DNA from 4 places in the Pantoea sp. USHLN298 genome. Region 1 is predicted to be linked to each of the others. Evidence: predicted binding sites of a transcription regulator. Region 1 holds the regulator's gene; each other region holds the start of a gene.
What was found. The regulator PurR, encoded in region 1, represses purine synthesis genes. The targets are predictions, from matches to a motif close to CANGCAAACGTTTGCNTG.

Region 1 (4,212 bases):
GTAAACCCGGGATTTAAGCAGGGTAAAAAAGCCCGGATTTGCGCCCTGGTTGCCCGTTGCTTTGCGGCCCGACGGCAGGCGCAGCGTCGTGAGGATCAAGGCCAGCGCAATCAGCGTCAGCACCAGGAAGATCGAACGCCAGTGGAAATGACCAATCAGCCACGCGCCTAACAGCGGTGCCAGGGCTGGCGAAAGCGCCACCAGCGGCATGATGGTGGCAAACACCTTATTAGCACGTGCGGCCGGATAGCGATCGACCACCAGCGCCTGCCAGCTGACAGCGGCCGCACAGACGCCAATCGCCTGAACAAAGCGCAGCGCCAGCATCAGATAAATATCCTCTACCCACAGCATACCGGCACAGCCGACGGCGAACAGCGCCAGTCCGGCCAGCAGCACCGGCTTACGCCCGATGCGATCGGAGAGCGGACCCCAGAACAGCTGACCGCAGGCAAAACCGGCCAGGAACAGGCTCATGCTGGCACTGATCAGGCCAGGCGAGGTATTGAAAGTTTGCTGCATCGCGCCAAACGCGGGCAGGTACATATCGGTGGCTAAAAAGCCCAGCATGCTCAGCAGAGCGAGATAAGGCATAAATCCTTTTGACGGTGACATCTGATTCTCATTTTGCAGGTTGAACGCGGCAGAGTGTAAAAGGTGCGTTTGCCGCTGTGAAACGCTAATATTTGCCTATTGCTGTTAAAAAATTTGAAGGCAGAATATGTGGTCAGAATATGCGTTAGAAGTGGTGGATGCCGTGGCGCGCGGTGGCAGCTTCAGCGCGGCGGCGCAGGAGCTGCATCGGGTGCCGTCGGCTATCAGCTACACGGTGCGCCAGCTGGAGACCTGGCTGGCGGTTCCGCTGTTTGAACGTCAGCATCGTGAGGTGGTATTAACCCCTGCGGGAGAGCATTTTGTCCGGGAAGGGCGCAGCGTCATCAAAAAAATGCTCGCCACCCGCCGCCAGTGTCAGCAGCTGGCCAACGGCTGGCGCGGGCAGTTAAGTATTGCGGTGGACTGTATCGTCAAGCCGCAGCGTACCCGACAATTAGTGAAGGATTTTTACCGGCACTTTCCTGACATGGAGTTGCACATCAGTTATGAAGTGTTCAACGGCGTCTGGGATGCGCTGGCGGATGGCCGGGTGGAGGTTGCTATCGGCGCGACTCAGGCGATCCCGGTCGGCGGCCGCTTTGCCTTTCGCGATATGGGGACGCTCAACTGGCGCTGCGTAGTCGCGAACCACCATCCGCTGACGGAAGTGAGCCAGATAGATGACGATACCCTGCGCAGCTGGCCGTCGCTGGTTCTGGAAGATACTTCGCGCGCGCTGCCACGCCGGATGACGTGGACGCTCGACAACCAGCGTCGGCTGGTGGTGCCGGAATGGCAGACCGGGCTGGATTGCGTACTGGCGGGATTGTGCGTGGCGATGGTGCCTGGTCATCTGGCCCGGCCGTTGCTGGACAGCGGCGCGCTGGTGGAGCTGACCCTGCCGGTGGCTTTTCCGGAGAGTCCCTGTTGTGTCAGCTGGGCGGAAGATCGCGCATCACCGGCGACCGGCTGGTTACTCAGCTATCTGGGTGATGCGCAAACGCTTAATCAGGAGTGGTTAAGCGAAGATTAACGGCGGTAGTCGCGGAACGGACCATCAGCTACGGAACGACGTTCAATCAGGGTTGGATGCACTTCGATGGTTTGAGAAATCTCACGTTTGCTGGTGATGCGATCCAGCAACATCTCCAGCGCTTTCTCACCCAGCTGCGCTTTCGGCTGATGAACGGTGGTCAGCGCCGGCGCGAAGTAGCGCGCGTTGCGCACATTGTCATAGCCGATCACCGAAATGTCCTGCGGCACGCGCAATCCCATCTCATCGGCGGCGCAAATCGCCCCCATCGCCATGATATCGCCACCACAGAACACCGCGGTCGGGCGCTGTTTCTGCGACAGGATCTGCTGCATTGCCTGATAGCCCGATTCAGGTTCAAAGTCACCCTGGACAATCCACTCGGCACGCGGCTGAATACCCGCTTCTTCCAGCGCCTTCAGGAAGCCGGCGTGACGTCCGCCACCGGTGTTGCGCTCCATCTGGCCGGGGATGGCGCCAATCTCGCGATGGCCACGCTCAATCAGATAACGCCCGGCGAGATAACCGCCCTGAAACGCATTGTCCAGCACCGTGTCGGTAAAGTCGGCGCGGGATTCGCCCCAGTCCATTACCACCATCGGGATGTTACGGTTCTCTTCCAGCATTTTCAGCAGATCGTCCGGATACTCAGAGCACATCACCAGCAGCCCATCGACGCGCTTTTGCGCCATCATGCTGAGATAGGCGCGCTGCTTCTGCAGATCATTGTGCGCATTACCCAGAATCAGAGTATAGCCTTTGTCGAAACAGTGGTTTTCCACTGCTTCAATAATTTCAGCAAAGTAGGGCGCTTCGCTGGAAGTCGCCAGCAGGCCCAGCGTTTTGGTGTGATTCACCTTCAGGCTGCGCGCCACGGCGCTGGGCGAATAGTGCAGTTCCTGAATCGCCTGCCAGACGGCGTTGCGCGTCTCTTCAGCGACAAAACGCGTTTTATTGATGACGTGCGAAACGGTGGTCGTTGAGACGCCGGCGCGTTTTGCCACATCTTTAATTGTTGCCATTAAAATCGGACTCCAGGGCTTATCTAACGCAATGATAAGCATAATGTTAAACGTTTGCGTCTGCTCAGGGTTTTCTGCGCAATTATGCAGGTTTTCTGACCGGTAAACAGGGCGACTGGCGGGTAATGAGCGCCTGAAAAGAGAGCAAACGGAACCGGGGCTGCGCGCGTTGCGCAACAAAGGCAGGATTCTAACAAGGCTGGGCGGATAAAACGAGATTTTTACCCGGTCCTGTGGGAAAATGGCTTAACCCCACAAAAATTGTGACTAAGGAGAGTTAAATGAGTACCGATTTGAAACTGGCGCTGATGACTACCGTCGGCTGCCTGCTGATGATTGTCGCTTTTAGCTTCACCGCGATTCTGCACTGATCGAAAAAGCCGGGCATGGCCCGGCTTTTTGCTGTCTGGCGATCGCCCAACGGCTGCGTTAGCGAATGGTCTTTGGCGTCATGACCCGACGCGCACCAATATAGTGGCGCTGCCAGTAGTCTTCACCCAGCGCACTGATCTGAATATCTTTGCCGGTACGCGGTGACTGAATGAATTTGCCGTTGCCGAGATAAACCCCAACGTGATCGGCGGTGCCGCGGCCATTGATGCGGAAAAAGACTAAATCGCCTTTCTCCAGTGACTCACGTTTAACCGGCGCGGCGTCGCGCAGATGGAACATCTCATTGGCGGTGCGCGGGATCTTGAACTTGACCAAATCTTTATAGGCGTACCAGACCAGGCCGCTGCAATCAAAACCGGTATGCGGTGAGGTGCCACCCCATTGATAAGGTTTGCCTAACTGACCCATCAACTTGGTCATCGCCGTTTCGCGCGCTTTCTGGTAACGCTGACGATGTGACTTGCTCATTTTAATGGTGCCGGTGTCACTGCTGCTGGCGTCAACGGTTTTAAGCGAACGCTGGTGGCCGTAGCGTTTTTTACTGGCCGTTTTAAGGGAGGTTTTACTTTTCTTAGCGGGAAGATGGCTGGCGGTGAGTTCGCTTTTTTTCTGTTTTTTGACTTTGAGCTTCTGAATCGGACTGACGCGTGTTTTCTTTGCCGCCGTTTTCAGCGGGCGACGCTTGCGGCGCTCATCTTCGCGCGCACTCTTTTTCTCTGCTTTATGCGAACTGACATTCACCGGCGCCTGCGGTGAGGCAGAAGCGATGTTAAAGAACAGTTGCGCAAAGGCAAGAATGAAAAGCGTAATGATTAAACGCATAGTCCGGTTTTAGTTAAGTTGTCAGGGCCACTACGCACCGCGACAAAGTTGGGAATAATCTGATCCAGGATCAGCGCCGATGCCATTCTAGTCCAGTTCGTTTGAAAACAGTAACGCCTTTTTTTATTAATCTTTCGGCCTCACGCAATTGCGTTGAAAATGAACATTTTCAGCGTCTTATATCGGCAAAACTATTGCAAATTATTAATATGTTACTGGCCGTTAATAACCGGGTGGCATCAGGGCTGATGAGCGGACTTAACAAACATGGCGATTTAATCCGGCAGCGGTAAAATCTCGTTTTCAGTCCTGGTGCGAAGTCGCTACAATAAACAAACACGAAGTGAC
Region 2 (4,212 bases), 720 kb from region 1:
GAAGTTGCCAAGCGATTTCGACATCTTCTCGCGGTCAACCATCACCATGCCGGAGTGCATCCAGTAGTTGACGTAAGGGCCGTCATGGGCGCAGCTCGACTGAGCGATCTCGTTTTCATGGTGCGGGAACATCAGATCGGAGCCGCCGCCGTGGATATCGAAATGGGTGCCGAGCTGTTTGCAGTTCATTGCCGAGCACTCGATGTGCCAGCCGGGACGACCATTGCCCCACGGCGATGACCAGGCTGGCTCATCCGCTTTGGACATTTTCCACAGCACGAAGTCCATCGGGTTGCGCTTCACGTCGGCGACTTCAACCCGCGCGCCCGCCTGCAGCTGCTCCAGATCCTGACGGGACAGCGCGCCGTAATCGGTATCGCTAAGCACATCAAACATCACGTCGCCATTGTCCGCCACATAAGCGTGACCGCGAGCGATCAGTGTTTCCACCAGCTCAATGATCTCCGCGATGTGGCGCGTGGCGCGCGGCTCCTGATCGGGCGGCAGAATGCCCAGCGCAGCGAAATCGTTGTGCATCTCACCAATCATCCGGTTGGTCAGGGTTTCGATGCTCTCGCCGTTTTCATTGGCACGCTTGATAATTTTATCGTCGATGTCGGTGATGTTACGCACGTAGTCCAGCTGGTAGCCGAGGTAACGCAGATAGCGTGCCACCACGTCAAACGCCACGAACGTCCGCCCATGACCAATGTGACAGAGGTCATACACCGTGATGCCGCAAACATACATCCCGATCTTACCGGCATGAATGGGTCTGAATTCCTCTTTCTGTCGACTCAGGGTGTTATAAATCTTAAGCATTGAACGGTTCCGTATTGGCGTGTGGTTGACACTTTTAAGTATCCAGACATTGTGCCGTATTTTTATCGCTCGCGCGACGCAAAGCAAGCCAACTGCGCCGCGCTGCTGACGCGTCAGCAGAAATTATGATATAAGAACGGTCGACAAAAAGAGGCACGCCAACCGATAAAGCGGCCTCAGCAACTGACGACAACCTTTACAGGACGACAATAATGGTAACTTTCCAGACGAACCATGGCGATATCGTAATCAAAACCTTCGATGATAAAGCGCCGGCAACCGTAAAGAACTTCCTGGATTACTGCCGTGAAGGTTTCTACGACAACACCATTTTCCACCGGGTGATCAATGGTTTTATGATTCAGGGCGGCGGCTTCGAGCCGGGCATGAAGCAGAAAGCCACCAAAGATGAAATCCAGAACGAAGCCAACAATGGCCTGAAAAACACCAAAGGTACGCTGGCCATGGCACGTACCTCAGCGCCGCACTCTGCGACCGCACAGTTTTTCATCAACGTGGCTGACAATGACTTCCTGAACTTCCGTGACGAAAGCGTCCAGGGCTGGGGTTATTGTGTATTCGCCGAAGTGGTTGAAGGCATGGATGTGGTCGAGAAAATCAAGGGCGTTTCTACTGGCCGCAGCGGCATGCACCAGGATGTGCCGAAAGATGACGTAATCATCCAGAAAGTGACCGTCAGCGAGTAATGTCGCGTACCCTGTTTATCGCAGACCTCCATCTGTGTCAGGAAGAACCGGCGATCACCGCCGGTTTTCTGCATTTTTTACAGCGCGAAGCGCCACACTGCGACGCGCTCTATATTCTTGGCGATCTGTTTGAAGCCTGGATTGGTGACGACGATCCGAATCCGCTGCATCAGCAGGTCGCCAGCGCCCTGCGCGCCCTCTCCGTTCCGATCTACTTTATTCATGGCAATCGCGATTTCCTGATCGGTCAGCGCTTCGCCCGCGCCAGCGGGATGACGCTGCTGCCTGAAGAACAGGTTCTGACGCTCTACGGCCACCGCCTGCTGATCATGCACGGCGATACGCTCTGCACCGACGACGCCGGCTATCTGCGTTTTCGCGCTAAAGTCCATAACCGGTGGATTCAGCGGCTGTTTCTTGCGCTGCCACTGTCGCTGCGTAAACGCATCGCCGCCCGGATGCGTGCCGACAGCAAACAGGCCAATCAGCATAAATCCATCTCCATCATGGATGTGAACCACGAGGCGGTCACCGCCACTATGCTGCGCCAGCAGGTACGTCTGCTGATCCACGGCCATACCCACCGTCCGGCCATTCATCAGCTGACGCTACAGGATGAAACCGCGCAGCGCGCGGTACTGGGTGCCTGGCACAGCCGGGGATCGATGATTCAGCTCGACGCCAGCGGCATTCAGCTGATCGATTTCGACTTTTAATCGTCGGGAAAATCCGCCCCTTTCGCCCGACGCAACCGTTTTCCTTGCTCGCTTCTCATGCTATTCTCTGTGCCCTTCAAAACCTGTCCGCCCGGCCAGGTCTGTTTGTTCATTCACAGGAGTTGACCGCATGTCATCCAACGCCGCCCCGGCCCGCATCGCGATTGTTATGGGTTCTAAAAGTGACTGGTCCACCATGCAGTTCACTGCGGAAATCCTTACCAGCCTGGACGTGCCCTTCCATGTTGAAGTGGTCTCCGCACACCGTACGCCCGATAAACTGTTCAGCTTTGCCGAAACCGCTGCTGACCAGGGTTTTCAGGTCATTATTGCTGGCGCGGGTGGCGCGGCACATCTGCCGGGTATGCTGGCGGCTAAAACCCTGCTGCCGGTACTGGGCGTGCCGGTACAGAGCGCCGCGCTGAGCGGCGTCGATAGCCTCTATTCGATTGTGCAGATGCCGCGCGGGATTCCGGTCGGTACGCTGGCGATCGGCAAAGCCGGTGCCGCCAATGCCGCACTGCTGGCGGCGCAGATTCTGGCGATTCACGACGGCGCGCTGGCATCACGGCTGGCGAACTGGCGTCAGAGCCAGACCGATGAGGTGCTGAATCATCCCGATCCGCGGGAGGACGCATGAAGCCGGTTTGCGTACTCGGTAACGGTCAGTTAGGCCGTATGCTGCGTCAGGCGGGTGAACCGCTGGGGATTGCGGTCTATCCGGTGGGTCTGGATGCCGATCCGGCTGCCCTGCCGATGGCCGACAGCGTCATCACCGCCGAAATCGAGCGCTGGCCGGAAACCGCGCTGACGCGTGAACTGGCGAGCCACCCGGCGTTTGTGAACCGCGAGATTTTTCCGCGTCTGGCCGATCGCTTTACTCAGAAACAGCTGCTGGATCAGCTCCATCTTGCGACTGCGCCTTGGCAGTTGCTGGCCGACCAAAGCGAATGGCCGTCAGTGTTTGACTCGCTCGGCGAACTGGCGATTGTGAAACGTCGCACCGGCGGCTATGACGGTCGCGGCCAGTGGCGTCTGCGCGCCGGTGAAACCGATGCGTTGCCGGAAGAGTGCTATGGCGAATGCATCGTCGAACAGGGAATTAATTTCTCCGGCGAAGTGTCGCTGGTCGGTGCGCGCGGTCACGATGGTGGCACGGTGTTCTATCCGCTGACCCACAACCTGCATCAGGATGGCATTCTGCGCACCAGCGTGGCGTGGCCGGTGGCGGATCAGGCCCGGCAGCAGCAGGCGGAAGCGATGCTGAGCGCCATCATGCAGGAACTGAACTACGTCGGCGTAATGGCGATGGAGTGTTTTGTCACGCCGGACGGTCTGCTGATTAATGAACTGGCGCCGCGCGTTCACAACAGCGGTCACTGGACGCAGAATGGCGCCTCGATCAGCCAGTTTGAACTGCATCTGCGGGCAATTCTGGGGCTGCCGTTGCCACAGCCGGTGGTGTTTGCGCCGTCGGTGATGGTCAATCTGATTGGCACCGCCGTGAACATTGACTGGTTGCAGCAGCCGCTGGTGCATCTGCACTGGTATGACAAAGAGGTGCGTCCGGGCCGTAAGGTCGGGCATCTTAACCTGACCGACGGTGATACCGCGCGGCTCAGGGCGGCCCTTAACGCGCTGGTGCCACAGCTACCGGAAGAGTACGCCAGCGGTATCGCCTGGGCGGTTGAGAAACTGTAATCTCCGCACCGCCTGCTGATGGCTTTATCAGGCGGCTGAGCGCGATGGCGCAGTTCGCGTTAAGTCAGAGGCAGACGCCGGTCACGGGAAACGATCGCAAAGACGCAAAAACGGCATCCCTGCCAGCCCGGCACGCACCACTGCGCACCTCATCCCTGAGGTGCGCCCGTTGCCGGGCCAATACGTTGCGGCGTTTTTATCCAGGCGGCGTGACGCATTGCTCTGCGTTTCCCGTGACCCGCTTGCTGGTTCTGGCTGCGATCGGG
Region 3 (4,212 bases), on a different contig from region 1:
CAGCTCGTCAATCGTTTCCCGCGTCTGATGCCATGCGCTGAGGCTGGCGCTGGCCCAGCAGATACCGAGCAGCAGCACAAAACCGATGCCGAGGCGCAGGAACAGGCTTACCGATCGCATTCAGCCGCTCCCAGGGTATAACCCACACCGTGCAGGGTGCGAATAAACTGGCTGCCGAGTTTTTTCCGCAGATGATGGATATGCACTTCTACCGCATTACTGGAGACGTCAGCATCCCAGCTGTAGAGCTTCTCCTCCAGCTGGCTGCGGGTCAGCACCCGGCCAGGATTGCGCATAAACAGCTCCAGCAGCGCCAGTTCACGGCTTTTCAGCTCAATCGCTTCGCCATCGCACAGGACGCTGTGACTGTCAGGCATCAGTACGACCTTGCCGTGACGCAACTCGGGTTGCAGCTGACCATGCCGGCGACGAATCAGCGCCTGCAGTCGGGCGGCCACTTCGGTTAAGGCAAAGGGTTTGCAGAGGTAGTCATCGGCACCCATCTGCAGGCCTTCGACCCGCTGATCGAGCGCATCGCGCGCCGTCAGGATCAGTACCGGCACATCCTCTCCCTGCTGTCGCCACTGTCGCAGAATATCCAGCCCGTCACGTTCGGGGAGTGAGAGATCGAGCACCACCGCATCCCAGGGCGCGGCGTGCAGCGCCTGAAAACCGGCCTCACCGGAGGTAAACCAGTCGACGCTAAATCCCAGCTTGCCCAGCCCCGCTTTGATACCGTCGCCAATTAAGCGATCGTCTTCTATCAGTAAAATACGCATCATTTCTCCCTGCGTTGATAGCGCTTTATACGAAGCAGACCGCGGCTTGTACAGCTGATTTCGGCGAAAATTGCTTATTTTTACTTCTTAAGAAGCTGTTAAGAAGCCTATGGTTAACTGGGTTCAACAAAACGAAACACATCATGGAAAAGAGGTGACAAAATGAAAAAGCACGCTGCAATTTTAGCCGTCGTTATGCTGGCATCTGCCCCGGTTTTGGCTGCACAGCAAGGCGGTTTTACCGACCCTAATGCCCCGGCGGCGCAGACCCAGACGAAACAGGGCGGCTTCAGCGCCGACCACACCAGCGTGGTGACCGTGAAGCAGGCTGAAGATATGCGCGACGAAAGCTGGATCACCGTTCGCGGTAAGCTGGAAAAGCAGATCGGCGATGAAGATTATCTGTTCCGCGATCAGACCGGCACCATGAAAGTCGAAATCGACCACAAGCACTGGAACGGCCAGACTATCTCGCCTCAGGATACCGTTGAGCTGACCGGTGAGCTGGATAAAGATTTCAACAGCATCGAAATGGACGTTAAGCAGGTCAGAAAACTGCCTTAATCGCCGCGATCGGGACCGCTTCGGCGGTCCTTTTTTTTGCCCCGCTATCTGCCCTAATTCAAATTTCCCTCCGCGTGAGCGAAACGTTTCGATAACGATCACAAATTTCACTCTCCCCGATTGAGTTGCTGGCGGCTTTTCATACACTCCTGTCAGCGAAACGTTTCGCTGTGGAGTGAAAAGATGAAAAAAGGTCGCTTGTTAAACGCTGAACTCTCTCATGTGATTGCCCGCCTGGGACACACGGATACGCTGACGATTGCCGATGCCGGTTTGCCGATTCCGGCAGGACCGCAACGCATTGACTTAGCACTGACGCCGGGTACGCCCGATTTTATGCAGGTGGTCAATGCCGTCACGCTTGAGATGCAGGTAGAAAGCGCCCTGATCGCGGAGGAGATTAAGCAGCACAATCCGCCGCTCCATAGCGCACTGCTCGCCGTGCTCGAAGCCTTGCAACAGCACCAGGGGAATTGCATCACCATCAGCTACACCAGCCATGAACAATTCAAACAACAGACGCAGCGCAGTCAGGCGGTCATTCGCAGCGGAGAGTGTTCTCCGTTTGCGAATGTCATCCTGAGCGCCGGCGTCACCTTCTGAGGCCGCTATGCAACCTTTACTGCAGCTTAACGGCATTGAAAAATCGTTCCCTGGGGTGAAAGCCCTCAAGGGTGCCTCACTGAATGTCCGGGCAGGACGCGTGATGGCGCTGGTCGGTGAAAACGGTGCCGGTAAATCCACCATGATGAAAGTGCTGACCGGGATCTATCAGTTTGATGCCGGTTCGCTGCACTGGCTCGGCAAAGAGACCCGGTTCAATGGCCCTAAAGCCTCACAGGAAGCGGGCATCGGCATTATCCATCAGGAACTGAATCTGATCCCCCAGTTAACCGTGGCGGAGAATATTTTCCTCGGTCGTGAATTTGTTAACCGTTTTGGCCGCATCCAGTGGGCGCGCATGTATGCCGAAGCGGATGCCTTGCTGAAGCGGTTAAATCTGCGCTTCAACAGCCACAAGCTGGTGGGCGATCTGTCGATTGGCGATCAGCAAATGGTCGAAATTGCCAAAGTTCTGAGCTTTGAGTCGCAGGTGATCATCATGGATGAGCCGACCGATGCGCTGACGGATACCGAAACGCTGTCGCTGTTTCGGGTAATCAATGAACTGAAGGCGCAGGGCTGCGGCATCGTCTACATCTCGCATCGCATGAAAGAGATCTTTGAGATCTGCGATGACGTCACGGTGTTTCGTGACGGCCAGTTTATTGCGGAGCGTCCGGTCAGCGAACTGACCGAAGAGAGCCTGATCGAAATGATGGTCGGCCGCAAACTGGAAGATCAATATCCGCATCTCGATCAGACACCGGGCGAAGTGCGGCTGAAAGTCGACAACGTCAGCGGTCCCGGCGTGCATAACGTCAGTTTCAGCCTGCGCAAAGGAGAGATTCTGGGCATCTCCGGACTGATGGGCGCGGGCCGCACTGAACTGATGAAAGTGCTCTATGGCGCGTTGCCGCGTCATCAGGGCAGCCTGTGGCTCAGCGGTCGCGAAGTGGTGACGCGTTCGCCACAGGACGGGCTGGCGAACGGCATCGTCTATATCTCTGAAGATCGTAAGCGTGACGGCCTGGTTCTGGGTATGTCGGTGAAAGAGAACATGTCGCTGACCGCGCTGCGCTATTTCAGTCACGGCGGCGGCACGCTGAAGCACGCGGCTGAGCAGCTGGCGGTAGGCGACTTTATCCGGCTGTTCAACGTCAAAACGCCCTCTATGTCGCAGCCGATCGGCCTGCTTTCCGGCGGCAATCAGCAGAAAGTGGCGATTGCCCGCGGCCTGATGACCCGTCCCAACGTGCTGATTCTTGATGAGCCAACCCGTGGCGTTGATGTCGGTGCCAAAAAAGAGATTTATCAGCTGATTAACCAGTTCAAAGCCGAAGGGCTGAGCATCATCCTGGTCTCTTCTGAGATGCCGGAAGTGTTAGGCATGAGCGATCGCATCCTGGTGATGCATGAAGGCCGTTTAAGCGGCGAATTTACCCGTGAAGAAGCCACGCAGGAGAGCCTGATGGCCGCCGCCGTAGGCAAGCAACACAGCGAGGATTTAGTGGTATGACGACCCAAACTTTACCTGCCAGCCGTCGCTGGTTTAGCAAAAGCTGGTTACTGGAACAAAAGTCGCTGATTGCGCTGGTGGTGTTAATCGCCGTGGTGGCGAGTCAGAGCCCGAACTTCTTTACCGTGGCCAACCTGTTCAACATTCTGCAGCAGACCTCGGTGAACGCTATTATGGCGGTCGGAATGACGCTGGTGATTCTGACCTCCGGCATCGATCTTTCGGTGGGTTCACTGCTGGCGCTGACCGGTGCTGTCGGGGCCTCGCTGGTCGGGATGGAAGTGAATGCGCTGGTGGCAGTAGCGGCTTCGCTGGCGCTGGGGGCCGCGATTGGTGCGCTGACCGGTACCATTGTGGCGCGCGGTAAGGTGCAGGCATTTATTGCCACGCTGGTGATGATGCTGCTGCTGCGTGGCGTCACCATGGTCTACACCGACGGCAGTCCAATCAGCACCGGCTTTAATGCCAACGCCGATCTGCTGGGCTGGTTTGGTATCGGGCGTCCGCTGGGTATTCCTGCTCCGGTCTGGCTGATGGCGCTGGTGTTTATTGCCGCCTGGTACATGCTGCATCACACCCGTCTTGGCCGCTATATCTACGCGCTGGGCGGCAATGAGGCCGCAACCCGCCTCTCCGGTATTAATGTTAATCGCGTCAAGGTCATCGTCTATTCGCTGAGCGGTATGCTGGCCGCGCTGGCGGGCACCATTGAGGTGGCGCGTCTCTCCTCGGCGCAGCCCACGGCCGGTA
Region 4 (4,212 bases), on a different contig from region 1:
TTGCTGGCCTAACTCGCCGCCGCCGCGAACCTGAACCAGCGCATAGACAAAGCCACGATCCAGCAGGCTCAGACGGCTGACGCTGAAATCGGCATCCATACTGCTGCCATACGCACCGTAGCCGTAGACCAGCATCGGGTTCTGGCCCGGCTGATAGTATTTACGGTTATAGACCAGCGAAACCGGCACTTCGGTGCCATCGCTGACTTTGATCCAGTGATGCTCGCTTTTGTAGTCGTCCGCGTCGAACCCTTTTACCGCCGTCTGTTTCAGAATGCGGCGTTCACCGGTATCCATATCCAGCTCAAACAGCGTGGTTGGGGTGGTCATTGACGAGTAGCCGTAGCGCAGTTTACTGGTGCGGGGCGTCGGGTTATAGGCCAGCCAGGTAACATAGGTCGGATCGTCAAACGCGATGCCGCTGTTTTCGCCGCTGGCCCAGTTAATCTGGCGCAGGCTGGTCAGGCCGCGCTGGCGCTCCTCAACCACCAGCCAGTCACGGAATAGCTGGAAATCTTCCATCACCACATGATCCCGCGCCGGGATCAACGTCTCCCAGCGGGACTCAGGCAGATATCGGGTGCGGTAAAGTCCGAAGTTCTTGCCGTCGCGATTCGAGCGGATAAAGAACTGGTGATCGTAATGGTCGAGGCTGTACTCATGATCGCGGCGGCGCGGCAGGAACACATGCGGTAGCGCATCCGGGAAGTTAGCGTCGATCAGCTGAATTTCACTGGTGGTCGTGCTGTACAGCGCGATCAGGATGAACTGTTTTGAGGTGGTTTTATGCACGCTGAGGTGAAACGTATCATCCTTCTCCTCATACACCAGCTGATCGTCGCACTGCGGCGTTCCCAGCTCATGCCGCCAGACCTGATAAGAAAGCAGCGTCTGTGGATGCTTCTGCACATAGTAGACGGTGCGGGAATCGTTGCCCCAGGCAAAGCTGGAGGAGGCGTTGCTCAGCACTTCCGGATACCAGCTGCCGCTGTGCAGATTGCGGAAGCGAATGCCATATTGCCGCCGCGACAGAAAATCTTCTGCCATCGCCATCACCTGGTTATCCGGGCTGATGTGCAGCGCGCCCATGGTGTAAAACTCACTGTGCGAGGCGCGCTGATTGGCATCGAGCAGCAAGGTCCATTCATCAGACTCCGCGCTGTCGGCGGGTTGCCGATAGTAAGCCGGATATTCATTGCCGCTCTGATAGCGACTCTGATAACGATACCCGTTCTTTACATAGGGCACCGAATGGTCTTCCGGCGGCAGACGATCGATGATCTCTTTGAGTACCCGCTCCTGAAGCGGTTGCTGAGAGGCCATGATTTTACGGCCATAATTATTTTCAGCCCGCAGGTAATCGAGAACTTCGTTATCTTCACGTTTGTCGTCGCGTAGCCAGTAGTAGTTATCGACGCGCGTTTCACCATGCAGCGTCATCTCATGCGGTATTTTCTTTGCGATGGGTGCTTTCATGACATCCGTCTCCGTGAAAGTAATGATCTGTAAGCGTGGCACCAAAGGCGCAGGAAGCCAAGCTTCAACTGGTACGGAAACAGCAAGCTGGCCACCGGAGGTGGCCAGTGGGGGATTAACTGGCGGGTAAGCGGGCCTTCTCTGCCACGATATCCTGCTGAATACCGTCACGGACATCCTGCGGGATTTTAAGCGCATCGCCCAGCGCCGACAGGTAACTGCGTTCCATAAAATGATCGACGTCGATCGCCGCGCAGCTCAGGAAGTAAAGCTCCAGCGCCTCCTCTTCGTTCTTTACGTCGGCGGCCAGCCACTGCGGATCGAGTGGGCGGTTCATCGCTTTCTGAATCAGCTGTTCCGCCTCCTGACCGTAACCAGACTGATGAATATTCTGCTCAATCGCTGCCCGTTCCTGATCGTCGATATGACCATCACTTTTGGCGGCGAATACCAGCGCTGTGACCAGACGTTCGGCGCGCAGGTCAATGGGCGTCTGCGCTGCGCCAAAGTCAGGTTCATTCTGGTGCGCTTCGCTGACCCGCTGCTTATATTTGTTCCACAGCACCGCGCCTGCGGCAGCACCGCCGCCAATGATCAGCGCTTTGCCGCCATATTTGGTTAACAGTTTGCGTGACGATTTACTGGAAATCAGCATACCCGCCAGGCCGCCCAACGCGCCCGGTGCCAGCATATCGCTTAAACCACCGCCAGACTTGCTGTCGCCGCCCTTCTTCGCCAGTACCGACTGAATTTGTTGCAACCAGTTGTTCATCATCCACTCCTGTTTAAGATGGTAGTCCGTCATCCTGACGAAAAAGATGTCAGGAAACGTCAGAGCGGGAAAAGTAAGGCAAACGGCGGAGCGTTCGGTAAGAAAGATGAGTACGCAATCGTTTTCGTTTATACTGCGCGCGCATTTTGTGACTGCTTAGGTGAATTTATGACGACTCTCGGAACTGCGCTGCGCCCTGCGGCCACGCGTGTGATGCTATTAGGTTCAGGTGAACTGGGTAAAGAGGTGGCGCTGGAGTGTCAGCGTCTGGGTGTGGAAGTGATTGCCGTTGATCGCTACGCCGATGCCCCGGCGATGCAGGTGGCGCATCGCAGCTATGTGATCAACATGCTGGATGGCGAGGCGCTGGCCGCGCTGATCGCGCAGGAAAAACCTGACTTCGTGGTGCCGGAAATTGAAGCCATCGCCACCGACACCCTGGTGGCACTGGAGCAGCAGGGACAGCGCGTGGTGCCGACTGCCCGGGCGGCAAAGCTGACCATGAATCGTGAAGGTATTCGTCGTCTGGCTGCCGAAGAGCTGTCACTGCCGACCTCCCGTTACTGCTTCGCCGACAGCAAAGCGCGTTTCGACCAGGCTGCCGCGGAGATTGGCTTTCCCTGCATCGTGAAACCGGTGATGAGCTCCTCCGGCAAGGGCCAGAGCTTTATCCGTGATGCCAGCCAGCTGGACAGCGCATGGGAATACGCGCAGCAAGGCGGCCGTGCCGGTGCCGGTCGGGTGATCGTCGAAGGCGTCGTGACCTTTGATTTTGAAATAACCCTGCTGACCATCAGTGCGGTGGACGGCATTCATTTCTGCGCACCCATTGGTCATCGTCAGGAAGATGGCGATTACCGTGAATCCTGGCAGCCGCAGCAGATGAGCGATCTGGCGCTGCAGCGGGCGCAGGCGATTGCAGCGCAGGTGGTTGAGGCGCTGGGCGGATATGGACTGTTTGGCGTTGAGCTGTTTGTCTGCGGTGATGAGGTGATCTTCAGCGAAGTGTCGCCACGTCCACATGACACCGGCATGGTGACGCTGATTTCACAGGATCTGTCAGAATTTGCGCTGCACGTCCGGGCCTTCCTCGGTCTGCCAATTGGCGGCATTCGCCAGTATGGTCCGGCTGCGTCGGCGGTGATCCTGCCGCAGCTGACCAGCCAGAATGTGCAGTTCGTGAATGTCGGGGCGGCGCTGGGTGCCGGTCTGCAACTGCGTCTGTTCGGCAAGCCAGAGATCAGCGGACAGCGCCGGCTGGGCGTGGCGCTGGCCAGCGGTGACACCACCACTCAGGCGATTGCGCGTGCGGTCGCCAGCGCGGCAGCGGTGAAGGTCGAGGGATAATATCAAGGCGGTGAGCCTCGGCTCACCGCCAGAACTTACTTCGCCCCTTCTACCGCTTCACGCGCCAGTCGGGTAATCCGATCCCAGTCGCCCGCTTCCAGCGCATCGTTAGGCACCAGCCACGAACCGCCAATGCACAGCACGCTTTTCAGCGCCAGATAGTCACGGTAGTTGGCCGGAGAGATACCGCCGGTCGGGCAGAAACGCACCTGCGGGAAAGGCCCGCCAATCGCCTGCAGCGCTTTCACACCGCCGTTGGCTTCCGCCGGGAAGAATTTGAACTCACGCAGGCCGTAGTCCATGCCGGTCATCAGTTCTGAAACGGTGCTGATGCCAGGAATCAACGGAACCGGGCCTTCAACGGCAGCTTTCAGTAACGACTCCGTGACGCCAGGGCTGATGATAAATTGCGCGCCCGCCTCGGTCACTTCCTGCAGTTGCTGAGGATTAATCACTGTACCCGCACCGACAATCGCTTCCGGCACTTCTTTGATCATCGCACGCAGCGCATCCATCGCCACCGGCGTACGCAGCGTTACTTCCAGCACCCGGACACCGCCCGCGACCAGCGCTTTCGCCATCGGGACCGCGTGTTCCAGCTTGTTTACCACGATCAC

Region 2: the regulator PurR is predicted to act here: its motif matches at 2,274-2,291, upstream of purE (5-(carboxyamino)imidazole ribonucleotide mutase).
Region 3: the regulator PurR is predicted to act here: its motif matches at 1,497-1,514, upstream of rbsD (D-ribose pyranase).
Region 4: the regulator PurR is predicted to act here: its motif matches at 2,360-2,377, upstream of purT (formate-dependent phosphoribosylglycinamide formyltransferase).

What each region holds. Positions count from the first base shown of each region.
Region 1 covers NZ_JBBCRO010000001.1:924,494-928,705, forward strand. The annotation lists gene punC (purine nucleoside transporter PunC) at 1-615, opposite strand, end outside; gene punR (DNA-binding transcriptional activator PunR) at 722-1,627, shown strand; gene purR (HTH-type transcriptional repressor PurR) at 1,624-2,649, opposite strand; gene cydH (cytochrome bd-I oxidase subunit CydH) at 2,931-3,020, shown strand; gene WFK59_RS04440 (C40 family peptidase) at 3,079-3,864, opposite strand.
Region 2 covers NZ_JBBCRO010000001.1:208,211-212,422, reverse strand. The annotation lists gene cysS (cysteine--tRNA ligase) at 1-822, opposite strand, end outside; gene ppiB (peptidylprolyl isomerase B) at 1,035-1,529, shown strand; gene lpxH (UDP-2,3-diacylglucosamine diphosphatase) at 1,529-2,245, shown strand; gene purE (5-(carboxyamino)imidazole ribonucleotide mutase) at 2,376-2,885, shown strand; gene purK (5-(carboxyamino)imidazole ribonucleotide synthase) at 2,882-3,946, shown strand.
Region 3 covers NZ_JBBCRO010000008.1:260,061-264,272, forward strand. The annotation lists gene qseC (quorum sensing histidine kinase QseC) at 1-120, opposite strand, end outside; gene qseB (quorum sensing response regulator transcription factor QseB) at 108-779, opposite strand; gene WFK59_RS20380 (YgiW/YdeI family stress tolerance OB fold protein) at 942-1,343, shown strand; gene rbsD (D-ribose pyranase) at 1,527-1,946, shown strand; gene rbsA (ribose ABC transporter ATP-binding protein RbsA) at 1,954-3,462, shown strand; gene rbsC (ribose ABC transporter permease) at 3,459-4,212, shown strand, end outside.
Region 4 covers NZ_JBBCRO010000002.1:504,460-508,671, forward strand. The annotation lists gene WFK59_RS07075 (prolyl oligopeptidase family serine peptidase) at 1-1,476, opposite strand, end outside; gene WFK59_RS07080 (tellurite resistance TerB family protein) at 1,592-2,248, opposite strand; gene purT (formate-dependent phosphoribosylglycinamide formyltransferase) at 2,417-3,595, shown strand; gene WFK59_RS07090 (bifunctional 4-hydroxy-2-oxoglutarate aldolase/2-dehydro-3-deoxy-phosphogluconate aldolase) at 3,631-4,212, opposite strand, start outside.